DNA from 2 places in the Endozoicomonas sp. 2B-B genome. Region 1 is predicted to be linked to the other one. Evidence: predicted binding sites of a transcription regulator. Region 1 holds the regulator's gene; the other holds the start of a gene.
The links. Region 1 encodes LexA, which represses DNA repair genes until DNA is damaged. Its sites were predicted from a motif close to TACTGTNTANNTANACAGTA; they were not measured.
Positions count from the first base shown of each region.

Region 2: the regulator LexA is predicted to act here: its motif matches at 5,125-5,144, upstream of ruvA (Holliday junction branch migration protein RuvA).

Region 1 covers NZ_JBLZMU010000001.1:3,681,293-3,691,765, forward strand. Annotated here, with positions in the region: gene ACOMHB_RS13990 (serpin family protein) at 1-138, shown strand, start outside; gene ACOMHB_RS13995 (serpin family protein) at 465-2,165, shown strand; gene ACOMHB_RS14000 (serpin family protein) at 2,468-4,201, shown strand; gene lexA (transcriptional repressor LexA) at 4,451-5,053, shown strand; gene ACOMHB_RS14010 (SulA-like leucine-rich domain-containing protein) at 5,182-5,670, shown strand; gene ACOMHB_RS14015 (hypothetical protein) at 5,697-5,939, opposite strand; gene ACOMHB_RS14020 (PTS sugar transporter subunit IIB) at 6,117-6,422, opposite strand; gene ACOMHB_RS14025 (DUF6586 family protein) at 6,551-7,045, opposite strand; gene topA (type I DNA topoisomerase) at 7,113-9,755, opposite strand; gene fadA (acetyl-CoA C-acyltransferase FadA) at 10,262-10,473, opposite strand, start outside.
Region 2 covers NZ_JBLZMU010000001.1:4,566,515-4,576,987, forward strand. Annotated here, with positions in the region: gene tolR (protein TolR) at 32-478, opposite strand; gene tolQ (protein TolQ) at 497-1,171, opposite strand; gene ybgC (tol-pal system-associated acyl-CoA thioesterase) at 1,314-1,727, opposite strand; gene ACOMHB_RS17860 (hypothetical protein) at 1,791-2,249, opposite strand; gene ruvB (Holliday junction branch migration DNA helicase RuvB) at 2,316-3,326, opposite strand; gene rarD (EamA family transporter RarD) at 3,551-4,426, shown strand; gene ruvA (Holliday junction branch migration protein RuvA) at 4,491-5,102, opposite strand; gene ACOMHB_RS17880 (carboxymuconolactone decarboxylase family protein) at 5,241-5,786, shown strand; gene ruvC (crossover junction endodeoxyribonuclease RuvC) at 5,939-6,472, opposite strand; gene ACOMHB_RS17890 (hypothetical protein) at 6,740-6,997, shown strand; gene ACOMHB_RS17895 (YebC/PmpR family DNA-binding transcriptional regulator) at 6,994-7,740, opposite strand; gene aspS (aspartate--tRNA ligase) at 7,839-9,620, opposite strand; gene ACOMHB_RS17905 (FmdB family zinc ribbon protein) at 9,743-10,003, opposite strand; gene ACOMHB_RS17910 (coiled-coil domain-containing protein) at 10,181-10,473, opposite strand, start outside.

The sequences.
Region 1 (10,473 bases):
GAAAGAATATTAAAATCAATTGGAGATAAACATAGCAAATTTGTTAGGATACTCGGTCAAAATTCTCCTTTTGAATTAGAGGTTTCTTTTGAAGCTTGGGAAGCACTGCGCAATAAGTTAACTTCTAATCAATCATGAATCAATACAATGCCAAATCCGGAGATTAACCACCTCCGGATTTTTTATTAACAAAAGCTTAAACTATAGTGGCCCCATAGGATGGACAGACGGACAATTAAAGTTTTTCGGGCAGAGATACCTCCACTATGGCAACCAGGCTCTATTGCAGGGAACAAGGTGTTATCGTAACTAACTAACCGGTCAGTGATTTCTGAGAAAGGAAATACTTTAATATCAGTAATACTGGCAATGCTGTAACCCAGGTTTTATGGCTATTTGCTCAGCATGGAAGCAGTGAGTTTATTCTCACTAATTAATTTGTATAAAGTAAAGGAGAGAAGGCTATGGAATCAATGAGAACTTCTATGAATACGGCGCAGTGGCAGCCATTTAATCTGCCAGACACATCCTTACAGACTACCTCACAAGCTTCTGATATTGTTAAAAAACTGCTGGACAAAGTGTCATTAGGCATCCTCAGTGCCAAAGGTGTCAGGGACGACGAAAGCAAGGTAGTGTCTTCTACCAGCCTGGCTCCGGTTTTGGGAATGCTTCTGGCGTGTATGGATGATAAAGCCAGGAAGGCGGCAGTTCTGGGTATCTCGGAAGAAGAATTAACTGATGAGCTGGAGGCTCAGATCCATAAAAAACTCGGTGAATTCAGTGTAAACCACCCTTTCGCTAAGGATCCAGACCATAAACAGGCACTCTCTTGCACTAACTTCATAGGTTCTACCTCTGCCCTCGGGAATGAGAAGCTTAATCAGACACTGTCTGAATCTTATCACACCGAAAAGCTGGAATGTCATGACCATGACAGGTGTCTGGCCGATGTCGCTGAAGATTACGTGAAAGAGAAGACCAATGGAAAAATCGAAAAGTTGTTTCATGGTCATTCTAAAGCTCGACGAGAACTAATTAGAGCGGTATTAGGTCATGTGATGGAATTCGACGGTATTTGGAAAGATGAATTCTCTGAAGACAAAACGGACCATCGCCCATTTAATTGCGCAAATGGAAGTTTTATTAGAAACGTCAAGATGATGTCTTCAACTGAAGAGCTTCAATTTGTTGAGACCAGTGAATTTGATGCCATTGGTAAAGAATTCCAATCCGTGAATGGAGAAGACCTTAAATTAGTTGCAATACAACCACACTTTGAAGATCCTGAAATGATTAATAAACTTGACTCTGAAGCCATTAATCATCTGATTGAAAGATTAAATGATCGTAAAGTGAAGATGGATCTAAGACTTCCGAAAATAAAAATAGAGAATAGTTGTGATACCAGGTTACTCGACAAAATTTCTGAGGTATTTGGAACCAACATAATAAAGGCCGGGGATTTAACAAGATTAGGCGATTCATCAGACGGTGATCTGGAGATACTACAGAAGACCAAAGTATCCATTGGTGAAAAGGGAGCTTATGGTACAGTGGCCACTGCCGCAACAACTACTCTCAGGGACCCATCCTCTGAGCGTCCCAGCTTTGAGTTTAATTACCCTGGCTACATTGCCATTGTCGATGGACAAGGTAATCGGTTGCTTGAGATGGTGATTAAGGATGGCAGCTTTTTTGAGCTTGACGGCACACCCGAAATCATACCCGCTGGAAAACAGAGCTCTGACAACCAGCCAGCTTATTACGATTTTGACATGTCTGATAGTGACGATGATACAGAACCAAAAATCGATTTACCCACAAAAACAAAGATGGTACAAAAAGACTTATCTGCAATAACACGATTATCTTTTGACGTTCTTGAACATGTAGATGTGAGTAATTTTATAAATAACTATTATAATCTGGATGGGAAGCTTCATATTGAAAGCACTGAGGCAGATGATGTCAGGATAACAATAAATATGTCATCTCCGGATGACGCTAAACAGCTTAAAGGAAGAATATTAGAATCCATTGGAAAAGAATATGAATATGGACGTTTTATCAAGATTCATGATAGATGGAACCCTGTTGAATTAGATGTTTGCGGCGATGCCTGGAAAAAAATGATTACTAAAATAACTTCTGGACAATCATAAACAAAAAGCCAAATCCGGGGTTTAATCACCTCCGGATTTTTTTATTAACAAAAGCCAGAAAGCAAACTAGCCCCCATAAAATGAACAGATAGACAAGTTAATTTTTATGGCAGGAAACAAGATGTTATCGTAACTAACTAACCAGTTAGTGATTAATGCGAAAGCAAATACTTAACTCATAGTAATGCTACATAACACAGAATTTACGGCTATTTGAAAAGCATGCGCTGTCCGCAAACATGGAAGCAGTGTGTTTGTCCTGAATAAAAAATTAATTATTATCAGAGTTAGGAGAAAATATTATGCACCCTATTGGACATTCATTCAGACAATTTTCATTGTCATCGCAACCGCTAAATCTGCGAAACACATCCTTCAAAGCCACCTCACAGGCTTCATATCTTGTAAAAAAACTGATTGATAAAGTGTCATTAGGAATTCTGAACGCCGTAGACGCCAGGGACAATAACAGCAAGGTAGTGTCTTCTGCCAGTCTGGCTCCGGTTCTGGGTATGCTTCTGGCGAGCATGGATGATAAAGCTAGAAAGGCATCGGTTCTGGGTATCTCTAAAGAAGAGTTAACTGATGAGATGGAGATTGAGATCCATAAAAAACTAGGCGAATTCAGCGTTAACCATGCTTACGCCAAGGATCCGTACCAGATACAGAAGGCACTCTCTTGCGCTAACTTTATAGGTTCTGACTCTGCCGTCATAAACGAGCATCTTGATCAGATACTGTCTGAATGTTATCAAACCGAAAAGCTGGACCGTCCTGACCAGGACAGGTGCCTGGCTGACGTCGCAGAAGACTTCGTGAAAGAGAAAACTCATGGAAAAATCAATAAGTTGTTTCATGGTCATTCTAAAACTCGACGAGAACAGATTAAAACGGTAATTGGTAATGTGATGGAATTCGAGGGTATCTGGAAAAGTCCATTTTCTAAAGAAAAAACAGCTTCGGGCAAATTTATTTGCGCAGACGGAAGTATAATTGAAAACGTCAAGATGATGAAGTCAACTGAAAATGTTCAATTTTTTCATAACAGAAAATTTGGAGCCATTGGCAAAGAATTCCGATCAGTTTATGGTGAAGATCTTAAATTAGTCGCAATAATAACACCTGATGACAGTCCAACAGGGATTAACAACCTTGATTCTGATACAATCAATCACCTGATTGACGGATTAAATGGCTCTAAAATAGAGATGGATCTAATGCTACCCAAGATAAAAATAGACGGCAGTTGTGACACCAATTTACTCGACAAAATTTATCAGACATTTGGAGCCGCTGTCATAAGGTCTGAAGATTTAACAAGATTAGGCCATCCCTCAAATTGTGATCTGGAAATTCTTCAGAAGACCAGAGTATCCATTGATGAAGAGGGAGCTTATGGTCAAGTTGCCACTGCCGCAACAAGAACGCTCAGAGGGTTCGGTACAAAAAAACCACCACACTTTCATTTTGTCTCCCCTGGTTACATTGCCATTGTAGATGGACAAGGCAATCGGTTGGTGGAGATGCTGATTAAGGATGGCAGCTTTTTAGAATTTTATGCGGCTGGGAATGACTCAGCTGAAAGCTTGAAATCTAATGATTTGAAATCTGATAAAAGTTTGAAACCAAATGACTTGACAGCTGATAGCAAAATGACTCCTATCGAAAATTATAAAAATTACAGAAAATTAGATGAACCCAAAAAAGACGAAAGAATTATTGAAGAAACTATTAACTCTATAAAATATATGTTACCAGATGATGAATCTATTGATGTGAGCAAACTAATATACCATAGGTTTGATCCGAAAGAGGATTTTAATATCAAAAGTGCCAAAGCACTTAAATCCAGATTAGCTATCCATACTGGTACTAAGGACAATGCCCTTGAAATCAGAGAAAAAATATTAGAATGGCTTGATTACAAACATGTAGATTTTGTTAAAGTTTGGCATGGTTTTGATGGCTTTGAAGTAGAAGTTTCAAATGATGCCTGGGATGCACTGCGGAAGAAATTAACTTCTACACAATCATAAATAAAATGCGAAATCCGGAGATTAACCACCTCCGGATTTTTTATTAAAAAAAGCTTCAGGGACTCAGCTTGCGAATTTCAGCCAACAACTCATCACTATGGTGGCAAAGCATGCCTCACCTGCACCATTGACAACCCTCTTGTCATTTTTTACTTATCGTCGCAGCCTGGCAAGGTACTTAATAACTTGCCACCACAAGAATACTGTATATAATCACAGATACTGTATAAAAAAACAGACTGAGAGACCATGATCAAACTGACTAAACGGCAATCCGAGATACTGGACCTGATCAAATCTCATATTGAAGAGACAGGTTTCCCACCCACCAGGGCCGAAATCGCCAAGACCTTCGGCTTTCGCTCACCCAATGCTGCCGAAGAACATCTCAGGGCACTGGCCCGTAAAGGCGCTATCGAGATTACCCCCGGAGCCTCCCGTGGTATCCGCATTCCAGACAGCCAGCCTGAAGGCCTTCCGATTATTGGACAGGTTGCTGCCGGGAACCCGATCCTCGCCCAGGAACATATCGAAGACCACCTGATGCTCAATCCCGCTTTCTTCACCCCATCGGCAGACTTCCTGTTAAGGGTAAAAGGAATGAGCATGAAGGACATCGGGATTCTTGATGGTGACCTGCTGGCCGTTCACAAGACAACAGATGTTCGAAACGGTCAGGTTGTCGTCGCCCGGATTGAAGATGATGTCACCGTGAAAAGATTCGAGAAACAGAAAAACAAAGTATTGCTGCATCCGGAAAACGACGAGTTCGAAACCATAGTCGTTGATCTCACTCAGGATGCCTTTGCCATCGAAGGTTTAAGCGTCGGAGTCATCAGAAATCAGTCCTGAGACGGAATAAGATGAGTCTGACCATTATTCCAGAGACACTACTCACAACAGGCAGCTGTTGTTAAAGGCCCACTACGCTGAAGTGCGAATAACAAACAGCGTCCGGGCTATGCCAGAAGGAAGAATTTATGCTGTACCGAACCAGCAGTGAAAGGCACAATTTTTCAGCCCCAAGCTATCAGACCAATACAGTCTGCATTAACCCCTCGCGCCTAGAAAAGACTTTATCAGGAAAAACTGAAAAGTCTCTGAAGCCCAGTATTAATGAACTCATTCTTTCAGGTCAACCCTGGCAGGCAGAACAACTCCTGACGCCCATGCTCAGTCAGCTGTCCACTGACAGTGAACGTTGGTTGACCCTGATTCTGGCAGATGACACCAGAACCCTGCACTGGTTAAAGAATTGCGACTTAAATCATGACAAGGTGCAAATCTTTAGCTCCAACAATATTAATCAGACATTGGAACTCACCAGGAAAGCGCTGGCATCCGGAACCAGCCACACTGTCATCAGCTGGCTGGGGCATTTGGATAAAGGGTGGCTAAGTAGGCTTGAAAGCGCAGCCAGGAATGGACAGTGTCAGGGGCTGGCTATTCGCACTAGACAGGTTGCATGATGCCTGTCATTTCCATGAAAATAGAGTCAGTGCAGTACTCTGTTCTCAGGAATCTCTTCTTCAGAAGACTGCGGACGAGTAAGTTCAGCAACTTCACGCATGCCTGCATCAAACATGACCTTTGCCACTTGCAGGTGGTCCCCTTCAAGATACATCTTGGCTTCCTCTGAAAACTTCATAGTCAGCAGCGGCTCACCCTCGTCATCACTGCGTCGCAGAACGATCTCTCCTGTTGGAAGTTCCACAATTTCCAAAAACGATGCAGCCATATTTCGTTCCATAAATAGCGTATAAGAGGGAGAAATCATGCAGCATTGTGACTTATGATGCAATAGGTCAGTACAGAGTAATGCAAAGTGTTATTGCAGACTGGAAAGTAAAAACCCTTAAAAGAGCTGCAGCTTTTGCCCCCGTATTGCAGCATACACACGATAAACTGGAATTAATCAGGCTGTTAGCGACAGAGCAAAGCCCAATACTTTCGCACCATTCATCGTGCCATAATCAACAGGGCTAATCGCCTCAACCGGAACAGCATATTCGGCAGCACGCAGCTTGAGATCATTCAACATATATTTAACCTGAGGACCCAGCAGAACAACATCGAAACAGGCTACCTGTTCATCGAAATGACTAGCGCCGAAGGCTTCAACCTCGACTTCTTCACTCCGACTTTCAGCTGCTTCGCGCATTTTCTCCACCAACATGCTGGTAGACATACCTGCCGAACAGCACAGCATGATCTTAGTCATAAGACACCTCTGATCAAATTGAACAACAGCCATAAACAACAGAGTTCTAAACATTCCCACAATCATGCACGGTTTGAATCAATCCAGGCACACTATTATGAGTCATGAATCAGATCTAAAAAATCTAATCACCATTCAAGATTGAAATTTCTAAAGTGCCCTACCAACTCCTTGAGGGAGGCAAGAATACTCTTGGCACTTTCTGGCGTCTTAATACCTTTGGTGACTTCACTAGTATCCGAAGCAATCATAATCATACTGCTATTACTTGAATATGATTGTATATTACCATTAGCATTAAAAATATCGTCATAAGCTTTAAGTAAATCTGCCAGCCAACTGTCCGACGACTCCAGCTGCTTTAACTGCTCGAGTTCAGACACTTCTGCCGGTTGCTCAACCATCAATCTGCAAGCATCTTCCAGAGACAGCAACCGGGTCAGCTGCTCACCGTAGGGAGACAATATCTCCGCCAGCATCGAGGAATAGGCTTGACTGGCATGCATCAGAAATGCCTCTCGAAAAGCCTCCTGCTCAAAAGCTTCTGCTCTTTCCCAGGCATCCAGCTGTAAACGGGCATAGTGTAATTTTTTGTTGGTATGAGAACGCCACTGCTCAGACATAATCTTTCTCAAAAATAAAAAGACCTCCACGGATCTCTGTGAAGGTCCTGTTTGTGACGAGGCCAGATCAGGATTTTTTGCGCTTCCTGGTGACTTTTTCTTCCCACTTGCCTTCCTGGAAGGTAGCACTCCACCCTGAAGCCTTGCCTTCAGACTCACTCATAACATATTGAGTTCTGGTTTTGCGACTGTAGCGAATGATTGCGGGATTACCATCAGCATCCTGCCTCGGTGCATCCAGAAGATAATGATACTTTGGATCAATAGCCGCCTGATGAGGGATCAGTTCACTCACCAGAGGAGCACGGGTCTCACGGTTCTTTGGGAACTGGCTGGCCGCCAGGAAAAGACCTGAGGCACCATCTCTGAGAATATAATGATCATCCACTTTCAGACATTTGAGCTCAGGCATGGGTACAGGATCCATTTTGGGGGGAGCCGCTTCCCCACTTTTCAAGAGCTTGCGGGTGTTTTTACACTCGCTGTTGGTACAACCAAAGTATTTGCCAAAGCGTCCGGATTTGAGCTGCATCTCGGAACCGCACTTGTCACATTCAAGCACGGGGCCATCATAACCCTTGAGTTTGAATTGACCTTTTTCCACTTCATAGCCGGAGCAGTCCGGGTTATTACCACAGACATGAAGCTTACGCTGCTCATCAATCAGGTAGCTTTCCATCGCCGTAGAACACTTGGGACAACGATGCATAGCCCGCAAAGCATTGACTTCTGCATCCTCGTCGTCAGCATCTTCAACTTCTTCGCCGGGCACCAGATTAATGGTACATTTACAACGCTCCCTGGGCGGGAGCGAGTAACCGGAACAACCCAGAAATACTCCCGTACTGGCCGTGCGAATCATCATATCCCTGCCACAATCAGGACATTTGATATCGGTAGGAGAAGGGTCATTGGAGCGCATACCGTCGCTGTCGTCTTCAGCCTGCTCCAGCTTGCTGCTGAAATCACTGTAGAAACTGTCCAGCAGATCTTTCCAGTTCTCACCACCTTCAGCCACTACATCGAGATTGGACTCCATCTTGGCGGTAAAGTTGTAATCCATAAGATCATGGAAGTTCTCAACCAGCCGGTCTGTGACAATATCGCCCATTTTCTCGGCATAGAAACGACGATTTTTCAGGGAAACATAACCGCGATCCTGGATAGTCGAAATAATGGAAGCGTAAGTGGAGGGCCTGCCTATTCCACGCTTCTCAAGCTCTTTTACCAGAGCCGCTTCACTGAAACGGGCAGGCGGTTTTGTAAACAGCTGTTTCGGGTCCAGTTTTTTCAGATCCAGCGGATCACCTTTTTCCAGAGCCGGCAGAATGATGTCTTCACCTTTTTTGGCTATGGCCGCCATTACCCGGGTATAACCATCAAACTTGAGGGTTCTGCCCCTCGCCTTGAGATCAAAGTCGTCCACCCGAACTGTCAGGGACGTACTCAGGTACTCCGCAGGCGTCATCTGACAGGCAACAAACTGTCTCCAGATCAGTTCATAGAGCCGCTCTGCATCCTTCTCAAGACCGGAAATAGAGCCTGGCTCAGCAGTCACAGAGGAAGGACGTATTGCTTCGTGAGCCTCCTGAGCGCCTTCTTTACTGGAATACCGGTTCGGATTTTCAGGCAGATACCTTGAGCCGAACGTACCATCGATAAATTCCCGGGCACTCTCCACCGCTTCCTGACTCAGATTGGTCGAGTCAGTACGCATGTAGGTGATGTGACCCGCTTCATAAAGACGTTGGGCCATCATCATGGTCTTCTTGACACTGAATCCCAGACGGGTACTGGCCGCCTGCTGCAAAGTTGAGGTAATGAAGGGTGCAGAAGGACGACTTCGGGTCGGTTTGTCTTCACGCACGGTCAGCTTGTAATCAGCCTGTCTCAGCTTTTCAAGAACAACTCCGGTGGCAGCCTCACTGACAGGTCTGAAGGCATCGCCAGCTTCTTTGGCCACCTGAAAACGGATAACTTCTCCATTTTCCGTAGACAGGTCAGCGTAAACTTCCCAGTACTCTTCGGGGATAAAGCTTCTGACTTCACGCTCCCGCTCAACAATCAACTTAACCGCTACTGACTGCACCCGCCCTGCTGACAGGCCACGGGCAATTTTAGCCCAGAGCAGAGGAGAAACCATATAACCTACTACACGGTCGAGGAATCGCCTTGCCTGCTGGGCATTGACCCGGTCAATATTGAGAGAGCCGGGCTCTTTGAAGGCTTCCTGGATGGCATTTCTGGTAATTTCGTTGAAGACTACCCGCCGATAACGTTGAGGCTCCCCGCCAATAGCTTCCTGAAGATGCCATGCGATGGCCTCTCCCTCACGGTCCAAATCAGTTGCCAGGTAAATTGTGTCAGCTGATGCGGCAAGGCGACGCAGCTCATCAACCACCTTCTCTTTGCCGGGCAGTATCTCGTAACGGGCCTGCCAGCCTTTTTCAGGGTCGATGCCCATTCTTTCAATCAGCTGTTCTTTGGCTTTGCGCTTCTTATGGATGACTTTCTGCTCAGGAGATAGCTTACGTGTCTCAGCAGCAGCCTTTGCCCGAGCTTTGGGGTCCACAGGCTTCCTGGAGCCACCTGCGGTGGGCAAATCACGAATGTGACCAACACTGGACTTAACAACAAAGTCCTTGCCCAGATATTTGTTTATTGTCTTCGCCTTGGCCGGCGACTCGACGATAACTAAAGATTTACCCATGCTACCTTACACGTCCTGTAATCAGCTCCATTGTTCCGGTTATGCTGACCAGCCTGGAAAAAAGATCATAAAACACTCAGTGCTGTCTGCGACCAAAACAAGAAAGGTCGGGAATTGAAAATTGTTTCAATATATAAGGTCAAGAAAAACATCGGTCAAGGAAAACCCTGCAATGATCCTGAATTTTTCTCGAACGACCCTCTTATTTATCGTTTCACAGCCTCAATGATTAATCCAGCCAGTTATAAGCAATAATATCCTTGAATATCAAAAGATTATTTAATTACTGTGAAGCCTGACAGATTTCATGATGATCATTGACGGGAAAAAATGTCGGGTTTTACCGACAAAATAACTTATGCAGACACTGAAAAAGATACTCATTTTCGAAGCAGAATCTCAGCATAAAAATGCATCAAAAAGGAGTACCCCGGAATAGAATTCCGGGGCGAGTACTTTCAGGCAGGATAAGCCAGACAGGAACCCGTCTGGCAAAGGCCGACGCCTTACAGACGTTCAAATACCGTAGTAATACCCTGACCCAGACCTACACACATGGTTGCTACACCGATCGTACCATTGTTCTGCTTCATTACATTCAGCAGAGTACCGGAGATGCGGGCACCAGAGCATCCGAAGGGGTGACCCAGGGCAATAGCGCCACCGTGCAGATTCACCTTCTCATCCATCTTGTCGAGCAGATTCAGGTCTTTCAGGA
Region 2 (10,473 bases), 890 kb from region 1:
CAGTCAAACCAGCGGATAACACTTTCTATCATCAGCGCTTCGTCCGTTCATTGAGCAACGCAGGATCTGTAATCAATCCCACATCATTAACACCCACTCCCTGTAATCTGGCCATCAGCTCAACCACTGAGCCATAGTCAACTTTACGATCCCCCTTTATCAACACCCGGGTCTCGGGACTGGCAGAAAGAACCTTACCTACCTTCTCACTGATTTCATCCATTCCTTTGGCACTTTCCTGATGACCGCCCAGATCAATAAAGAACTTGCCATCGGACTGGACAGAGATAATCAGAGTCTTGGCATCATCAGGCAGTGGCATCGGATTACTGGTTGCCTTCGGAAGTTCTACCTTTACCCCCTGAGTCAGCATCGGGGCACTGACCATAAAGGCCACCAGCATGACCATCATGATGTCGATAAACGGCACCATGTTGATTTCTGACATCGGCTTGCGCCGGGTTCTGGATCGAGCCATGATTTTTTACTCGCTCCCTTAGCCTGCACTGTGACGACTGTGAACCTTGCGATGAAGAATACTGGAAAATTCATCCGCAAAGGTCTCGTAGTTCGACAGCAGGGCTTCCACTCTGGATGCGTAACGGTTATAAGCTACCACCGCAGGAATCGCAGCTACCAGACCAACCGCTGTCGTCATCAGAGCTTCAGCAATACCAGGAGCAACCGATGCCAGAGTGGCCTGCTGCACATTTGCCAGCCCACGGAAAGAGTTCATAATGCCGACTACGGTACCGAACAGGCCAACATAAGGACAGGTCGAACCGACACTGGCCAGAAAGGGCAGATGCGTTTCCAGTTTTTCCTGCTCACGGGAGATGGCCACTCTCATGGCTCTCTGTGTGGCTTCCATGACAGCATCAGCCTCTCCAGTACCCTGAGAACGCATGCGGGAAAACTCACTAAAGCCTGAACGGAAAACCAATTCCAGACCACCCAGGTCTTCTTCTTTGTCCAGCTCTTTATAGAGCTGGGTCAGATCCATCCCCGACCAGAAGCGATCTTCAAAGGCCATCATATTGCGTTGAGCGGAACGAATGAGTACGCCACGCTGAACGATCATCACCCAGGAAACAACAGATGCCACCACCAGCAGTATCAGCACCAGTAAAACGATCCAACTGGCATTGCCTACCAGTGACCAAATGGACATGCTATCTGCCACTGAAAACCTCGCTTTTAATTTGATTAATACTTGTTAGAGAAATGATCATCGACAATCATTCTGGAATCGGGCCAGACGCTGTGACTGCATTTTCATGATAAACAGGCAGTTATGGATAGTACCACCAATCTCAGGGCGAATTGCTGTCAGGACTTAATTTATTCCGTAAGGATTCTGTAATCGCTGTGGGTTTTCTGCTCTGACTGTTCAGGCAAGCCACCACAAACCGACCTTCACATATCAAAAGACCTTCACGAAAACACTGTTGCAGAAAAACCATCCTGGCTTTACCCATACTTTCAACTGCGACAGTCACGTTAAGAGAGTCATCCAACCGGGCAATGTGTTTGAACTGAACAGAAGCATCAACCACTACCAGCTGCTTCTTTTCCTTCAACAACTTCTGGTGGTCATAACCGGTAGTTCGCAGATATTCGGTTCTGGCTCGCTCCATAAACTTCAGGTAATTGACGTGATATACGATGCCGCCGGCATCGGTATCTTCATAATAGACTCGAATGGAAATAGAAAAGGTATCAGTCACAGAGCAGTTCACATAACATTAAACCAGATCAGAGACTGCCAGAGACGCCGATACCCTGGCAAGTTAATAACACGATGAACGACCACAATGAGGGAAATTATGAGGCGGAGGATAGGAGCCTTTATTGAGTTTTTCCTCATCCAGTCTCTGCTTGTTCAGGCGTTGCTCCTGCTCTGTTCTGCGTTGCAGCAAATCAGGAGCTGGAACGGGTTTGTGCAAACGTTTCAAGGCTTGGGTGGCTTCCGGAATCCCCCATCGAGCCGCCATGGAGTAACGCTCAACAGCCTGGGCTAAGGAAGCTGTTGTACCCACTCCCTGCTCGAAGCAGACTCCGGCATGATACAGATCAATCGGCAGCTGGCTGGAACCATGAAGCACCTGCGAGCAACTTGCTGCCGAGACAGAGAAAGGTGCAGAGTAGAACCCTGGACGCATTGGCGTCGCTTCCGTAGTAATAGTCTGACAACCACTCAGAGGAGTGAGCGACAGAACAAATAGACAGTAGATTCCTAAAATTCTCATGAGCATCAGCGTTTCCTTAGCCACTCGTTTTTCAAAAGAACGATCCAGATATTAAACCGGAAAGACTTATTCTTCTATCCGGTAGTCAAGCCCAAAATGCAAGTATGCGTGCTTGGTGACCATCCGCCCTCTGGGGGTTCTCATCATATAGCCCTGTTGAATAAGATAAGGCTCCAGGACATCTTCGATGGTATCCCTCTCCTCACTGATGGCAGCCGCCAGACTGTCTACCCCGACCGGCCCACCATCAAACTTTTCGATCATGGCTAACAGCAGCCGTCTGTCCATATGATCAAAACCGCTGGCATCAACATCCAGCATATTCAATGCGGCATCGGCCGTCTCCTTGTGGATCACACCATTCCCCTTTACTTCGGCAAAATCACGCACCCTTCTCAGCAATCGGTTGGCAATTCTGGGCGTTCCTCTGGAGCGTCGGGCAATCTCTCCTGCACCTTCCTTATCAATCCCCACCCCGAGAATTCCGGCAGAACGTTCTACGATATGAGTCAGGTCCTCAATATTATAAAACTCCAGCCTCTGTACAATACCAAAACGATCCCGGAGCGGAGACGTCAGCAGACCCGCCCTGGTTGTAGCTCCCACCAGGGTAAAGGGAGGCAGGTCCAGCTTGATAGATCGCGCAGCAGGGCCTTCACCGATCATGATGTCCAGCTGATAATCTTCCATCGCCGGATACAATACTTCTTCAACTACCGGACTGAGGCGGTGAATTTCATCAATAAACAGAATGTCATTGGGCTCAAGATTGGTCAGAAGAGCTGCCAGGTCACCCGCTTTTTCCAGCACCGGGCCAGAAGTCGTTCGAATATTGCTGCCCATCTCATTGGCAAGGATGTGGGAAAGCGTGGTTTTACCCAGCCCCGGAGGTCCGAATATAAGGGTATGATCAAGGGCATCATTACGAAGTCTTGCAGCCTGGATAAAAATTTCCATCTGCTCCCTGACTTTTGGCTGTCCCACATAATCAGCCAGTTTTACCGGGCGAATAGCCCGATCCAGCACCTCTTCCAGAGGGCGTTCTGAGGAGGATATCAATCGATCTGCTTCAATCATGTTCTAGCTCGTCTACCATTACTCTCAGCGTACCATCTCCAGTCTGTTAAAAAAATAATCCAGCTTTGGGAACAAAACGCTACATTTAATCGTCCAAGCACTCTGAACGTAAAAAGAGCACTTGCGAGCACTTAGCTGCCCGGGGGTGCATTACCTTTTAAACTTCGGAGTCATCGGACTCCTACACTCTCTGTTTTAAATTCTGATTAAAGGAAGTACTCAGAATGAATACACATTTGGTTTCTGGAAAAGGCCTGACTAACTCGGTCATGGCCTCCGTGATGTTCGGGCTTGTGCCCATTTATGTACAGTTTATTAAGCTGTCCGGAAATACCCTGTTCTGGAACAGGGTCATTTTCAGCGCTCTCTGCCTGACAATGGTCTGCTATCGCATGGACCGGCTTCGGGGCTTCAGGGCGGTTTTTCTCTGCCGGAAAACTGTGCTGATGCTATCCCTGGGTGGTTTGATTGTTGGCTTTCAGTGGTGGCTGTTTGTCTGGGGCCCCGTGAATGATAAAACACAGGATCTCTCCCTTGGCTACTTTTTGCTGCCACTCACCCTGGCATTAACCGGCAAGCTGGTATTTAACGAGAGACTGAACAAGGCTCATTACTTTGCCATGGGGTCTGCGTCATTGGGCGTGCTTGCCATGATTTGGCAACAGGGCTCATTACCCTGGGTCAGTCTGGCAGTGGCCGGACTTTATCCGGTGTATTTCATCATCCGTAAACCTTTGCAGGTCGATACCTTGCCAGCCCTGCTTTTTGAGCACCTGTTGTTCCTTCCGGCTGGTATTTTCATACTGATGAGTGATCAGAGTTTTATGCAAAACCTGACCCATTCCGTCACTCTTTGGTATCTGCTGCCAGGTCTGGGGCTTCTCTGCAGCCTGTCACTGATCTGCTACATCAACGCCTCCAGGCATCTGTCTGTCAGTTTGTTTGGCCTGTTGAGCTACCTGGAGCCTGCTTTGATATTTGTGGTGGCTGTCACCGTTCTCGGAGAAGTCTTCACCTTACAGCAGTGGCTCAGCTATAGCTTTATCTGGCTGGCAACGGCAGCCATCTGCGTCGACTCGGTCAGGAAGTTCATCCGGTAAACTACAAAGCAGACAAGCAGGTGAGACTCAATCATCTCACCTTTTAAAGTAAGACGCGGTGTTATCAGATCATACTTTTCAGAGCCTGACGAATCAGCTCTTCACTGGTCATGCCATCCTTGAGCAACTTACCAATGACTTTGCCGGCTTCCTGGGGCTTATAACCCAGGGCCACCAGAGCACTGACGGCTTCCTGTTCAATATCTTTTGCTCCGGCAGCCATTTCGCCACCGACAACCAGAGGCTTACCTTCCAGCAGAGGTGCTGACTGCCAACGATCCAGCTTATCTTTCATTTCAACAATCAGCCGCTCGGCTGTTTTTTTACCCACACCCGGCAACTTCACCAAAGTGGCACTATCACCTTCCTGCACACAGCGCACAAAAGCATCAGCTTCTATACCGGACAACAGGGTCAGTCCGAGCTTGGGACCAACCCCATTGACCTTGATCAGAGTTCTAAACAACTCCCGCTCATCACGATTGCTAAAACCGTATAGGAGCTGAGCATCTTCGCGCACTACAAAGTGGGTATATAACACGACCTCCTGACCAACGTCCGGCAGTTTATAAAAAACCGACATCGGAGCTTCCACTTCATACCCGATACCATGGGTCTCTATCAGCAAATGAGGGGGCTGTTTGTCAGCCAGAAGGCCCCGAATTCTTCCAATCATCCTGTTTTCCAAATCTTTTATTTTCTGACTATAAGGTCAGAACGCCTAACAATACGACGAGGGCGTAGAACTCCTGAGAATTGTCACTCTCTAATCACTAAGAGAAGTTCAATTCGATGATCTGAAGGAGCTGCCCCCTTGAAGAAACTTCGCACATTTCTGGGATCACTCTGGCAGATCCTGCCCGAGGCTGGCCTGGCCAGTGAATACCACCCAGCTGTACCCGGTGGCCCTATTCCCATCCCTTTCATCAAGTCACAAAAATCTTTGTTAAAGGAAGATTTCCCGGGACGCCCGGCAAACTCACCTGAGCTTGATAAGCCTGCTCGCAGCTTCATCAGTTATATACAAGGCTACAGCAGCCTCCCGATGAGAGATCGCGCTCTGGTTGCCCTGAGAAGTGCGTACATTTGCAATACCAGACACCTGATCCCGGATATTGCTCAATGCGCACTGGATACGGGACTGAAAGCCAGTGATGTACAAATGGTTTCCCGTGGCCATCTGGCACCGGGCTGGGACAACAAACAACGCCTGTTACTGAAAACCACTGAAGAACTCTACAAAGAACAGATCATAAGTCCGGAGAACTGGAAAGAACTGAAGAAAATCTACACGCCACAACAGATCCTGGATCTGGTGTTTTGCATTGCTTCCTTTCACCTTTGTGTCCACCCAAACTAAGGAGGCTGACCGGGAATAGACTGCCCTACTGCGGCGGCAGCAAATTGGTCTAAAAATCCGCTTTTGTTCGTCAAATAGCTCGCTATTCTCCTCACAAAACCGAATTTTCATCCTCAATTTTCTGCCGTCCTCGCTACGGGCGCTATTCTCGGTCAGCCTCCTGACTGCCCCGTAAGACGACGACGTCGAGTACCCGTAGCACCCGCCATCCTGACCAGACTGGAACGAGTATGAGCATGACAAAGAGCAACCGCCAGAGCGTCCGCAGCATCGCCCTGAGGGGTATCATTCAAGTCAAGGATCGACTTCACCATGTGCTTTACCTGGTACTTATCCGCAGAGCCTTTACCAACCACAGCCTGCTTGACCTGCCGGGCAGAGTATTCCGACACTTCAATATTGTGATTAACCACAGCCACAATGGCCGCAGCCCTGGCCTGACCCAGTTTCAGTGCCGAATCAGCATTTCTGGACATGAACACTTGCTCCACACCGACGGACTGCGGGATGTAACGTTCGATCAAAGTGCTGATGCCTTCATAAATCTGCTGCAACCGCTCAGGTAGAGGCGCCTCCCGGATGCGAATACAACCGGACGCCACATAATGTGTTTTATTGCCTACTTCTTCAATTAATCCATAGCCGGTAATTCTTGAGCCCGGATCTATCCCCATCAGGATGGCCATTCAGAATGTATTCTCAAGTCAGATATCGCTATTTTCAATGACAGCGTTTGATGCCCCCCGGGGTCAATGAGTGTGACAGCTTCTGCCAAAAAAATCTGACAGGCGAGGGTTCAAAGTCATGGTTATGTCAAAAGGATACTGTACACCCATACAATATACCAGCGGTGCCGGTGGGTATCAGAAACTTACAATTCAAGAACACTGAATTACCAAATTTGCCTGTGAGTAACGATAGAAGCAGCTTAGTATTTCTCTGGTAATACTTTCGTGGCGAGAACCGCAAAGATCATTGTTCTTGCTCAAGACTGTTTTACTCCACAAGATGATCCGGAAACGATTAATGTCCGACCTGCTAAAAACATTAATGATTATCACAGGCATCATTATTCTATTGTTTATGCTGCTGGTAGGCTTCAATGTCTGGGCGTTCACAGATGTTCCAGCCGGGCTGGTATCTCCGGAACAGAAACAAAAAACCCCGACACTTTCGTTATCGAGGCTCTTCACACCGACAGAACAACTTAGTCCAGCTGCGCCATCACTTCGGCAGGAATGTCAGCGTTAGTGTAAACATTTTGCACATCGTCCAGGTCTTCGAGACGATCCACCAGCTTCATGATTTTTTCCGCACCGTCTTTGTCCAGTTCAGTCCGGGTAGAAGCGATCATCGCTACTTCGCCGCCCGCTGGTTTCAAACCTGCAGCTTCAATAGCTTCTTTTACCGCCATGAACTCAGTCCACTCAGTGACCACTTCAATGGAGCCATCGTCGTTAGTCAGTACATCTTCAGCACCGGCTTCCAGAGCAGCTTCCATGACAGTGTCTTCATCCAGACCCGGTTCGAAGAAGATTTGCCCCTTACGCTCAAACAGGTAGGCTACAGAACCGTCAGTACCCAGATTACCACCATGCTTGGAGAAAGCATGGCGTACTTCTGCAACGGTACGGTTACGGTTGTCTGTCAGACATTCCACCAGCACCGCGATACCGCCAGCACCATAACCTTCGTAGGTCACTTCTTCCATGTTGGAATCGTCATCACCACCGGCACCACGAGCAATCGCCCTGTTGATGGTGTCACGGGTCATATTGGCACCCAGAGCCTTGTCAACCACCTGACGCAGCTTGGGGTTATCCTCGATATTCCCACCGCCCTGCTTGGCCGCCACCACCAACTCACGAATGATCTTGGTGAAGATTTTGCCACGCTTGGCGTCCTGAGCCGCCTTACGGTGTTTGATATTGGCCCATTTACTATGACCTGCCATAGAAAATACCCTTTATCTCTTCTTGAACAGGCCGGTAAAAACCGGCCTCAGCAATTTATAAAATGGTCGCAGACGTTTTCTGGAACAGCCGCAGACGCTCAGTGACTGGTTGCAGACGCCGGATCACGACGAATACGGATATTCAGATCGCGTAGCTGGGTAGCATCCACTTCGCCCGGAGCCTGAGTCAGCAGACAGGCTGCGGACTGAGTTTTCGGGAAGGCAATAACGTCACGAATATTATCGGTCCTGCACAGCAGCATAACCAGACGGTCAAGCCCAAACGCCAGACCACCATGGGGAGGTGCACCGTATTTAAGAGCGTCCAGCAGGAAGCCAAACTTTTCCTGCTGCTCTGCTTCCTCAATTTTCAGGATACGAAATACTGTCTGCTGCATTTCCTGGTTGTGAATACGAACAGAACCACCACCAACTTCATAACCATTGATAACCATGTCATAGGCACGGGAAAGTGCTTCAGCAGGATTTGCTTCAAGCTCTTCAGGTGAGGTCGTTGGCGCTGTGAATGGATGGTGCAGTGCGGTCAGTTCACCGTCGTCTGTTTCTTCAAACATTGGAAAGTCAACAACCCACAGTGGCGCCCACTCTTTCGTATACAAATTCAGGTCAGCACCGACTTTACAACGCAATGCACCCAGAGCTTCGTTGACTACCTTCTCTTTGTCTGCACCAAAGAAGACGATATCGCCATTGCTGGCATCCAGACGCTTCATAATCTTCATGGTGACATCGTCGCCCAGGAACTTGATGATCGGAGACTGTAGACCGTTTGCGCCGTTTTCGATTTCGTTGACCTTGATCCAGGCCAGACCCTTGGCACCGTAGATGCTGACAAACCGGGTGTAGTCATCAATCTGCTTACGGGAAAGTTCAGCTCCACCGGGTACTTTCAGCGCGGCTACACGCCCCTTCGGATCTTCAGCCGGTCCTTTGAAGACCTTGAATTCAACTCCGGCCATCAGATCAGCAACGTCCACCAGCTCCAGAGGGATACGCAGGTCTGGCTTGTCAGAACCATAAAGGTTCATGGCTTGTGCAAAAGTCATGTGCGGGAATTCACCCAGCTCAACACCACCTACCTTTTTAAAAGTGGTCTTAACCAGGTCTTCAGCCATACCCATGATCCGGGACTCGTCCATGAAGGAGGTTTCGATATCGATCTGAGTAAATTCTGGTTGACGGTCAGCACGCAGATCTTCGTCACGGAAGCATTTTACAATTTGATAGTAACGATCAAAACCTGCCACCATCAGCATTTGCTTGAACAGCTGGGGAGACTGTGGCAGCGCAAAGAACTTACCTTCGTGAGTTCGACTGGGTACCAGGTAATCGCGGGCACCTTCCGGGGTCGCACGGGTCAGAACAGGGGTTTCAACATCCAGATAACCCTGCTCATCCATAAAGCTGCGAACAGCACTGGTCAGCTTGCTGCGAAGGATCATTTTTTCCTGCATTTCCGGACGACGCAGGTCAATAACACGGTTTTTCAGACGAACTTCTTCACCTACATCGGTGTAGCCTTCGATCTGGAAAGGCGGTGTCTGGGCTTCATTCAGGATTTCTACCTGCTTACCCAACACCTCAATTTCACCGGTGCCCATATTGGTGTTTACAGTGCCTTGGGGACGGGGGCGTACAAATCCGGTGATTTTCAGCACATATTCACTGCGTGCTTTATCAGCGAGAGCAAACGCCTCTTCGGTGTCAGGATCAATAACAACCTGGGCGATACCTTCACGGTCTCGCATATCCAGGAAGATCACACCACCATGGTCGCGACGTCGGTGTACCCATCCACACAGGGTAACCTCATGCCCGTCATGGGAGAGATTCAGTTCGCCGCAATAATGGCTGCGCATAACATACCTCGAAACTGGGGGGCTGTTCAGGTTCAGCACAGAATTATCTGAAATTTTGTGCCTGAATTTATGGTTTTGAGTCACTCCGGGTGAAGCACAACCTCAGCGCTCAAATGACCGAATTATTCACTGGCGGCTGCAGCGCCGCCCGAGCCCTTGGCAGGGCCCTGATTATCATTGCAGGACAGATTCTTCTTATTGCCACTCTTGAAGTCTGTTTCATACCAGCCGCCACCTTTCAGCCTGAAGGCCGGGGCACTCAACATTTTTTTCAATTCAGGCTCACCACAGACACCACAGTCAGTCAGAGGTGCATCGCTGAACGCTTGAATCACTTCCTGCACACCACCGCAACTTCCGCACTGATATTCGTAGATCGGCATTGAATCTGTCTATCCTTTGTTTGCCATTGTCAGAACTGGGGCATTATACCTGAACCCTTGATTTTCACCAGATAGTGTCCAGACCAATAATCAGAAAATAGAGACGGGATCAGGGATATTTTCGATGACTGTGCAGACTTTACGAAAGACGAGGAAGGGAGCCCCTCCCCGCTGCTCTCAAACTCGATTACTTTTGCTGATTTGAACAGCTGCCTCCTGCTGCTTTTCCAGCGACTCAGCGACTTCCAGTAGAATCGACTCAAAATCCTGCAAATGCTCAGCAACACTCTTGCGTTGAGCATCCACATTCTCAGCCACTTCATCGAGGTGATCTTCTTTCACATCCTGAGTTTCCTGACCTTCTTCCAGCTTTGATTCCATCCAGAGGCGGGCAAAAACCTGAGGACTGCTTGCACCTTCAAAACTGAGATTATCACCCCGGTGAGTCTCCGCTGCAGGGTTGACTGCAT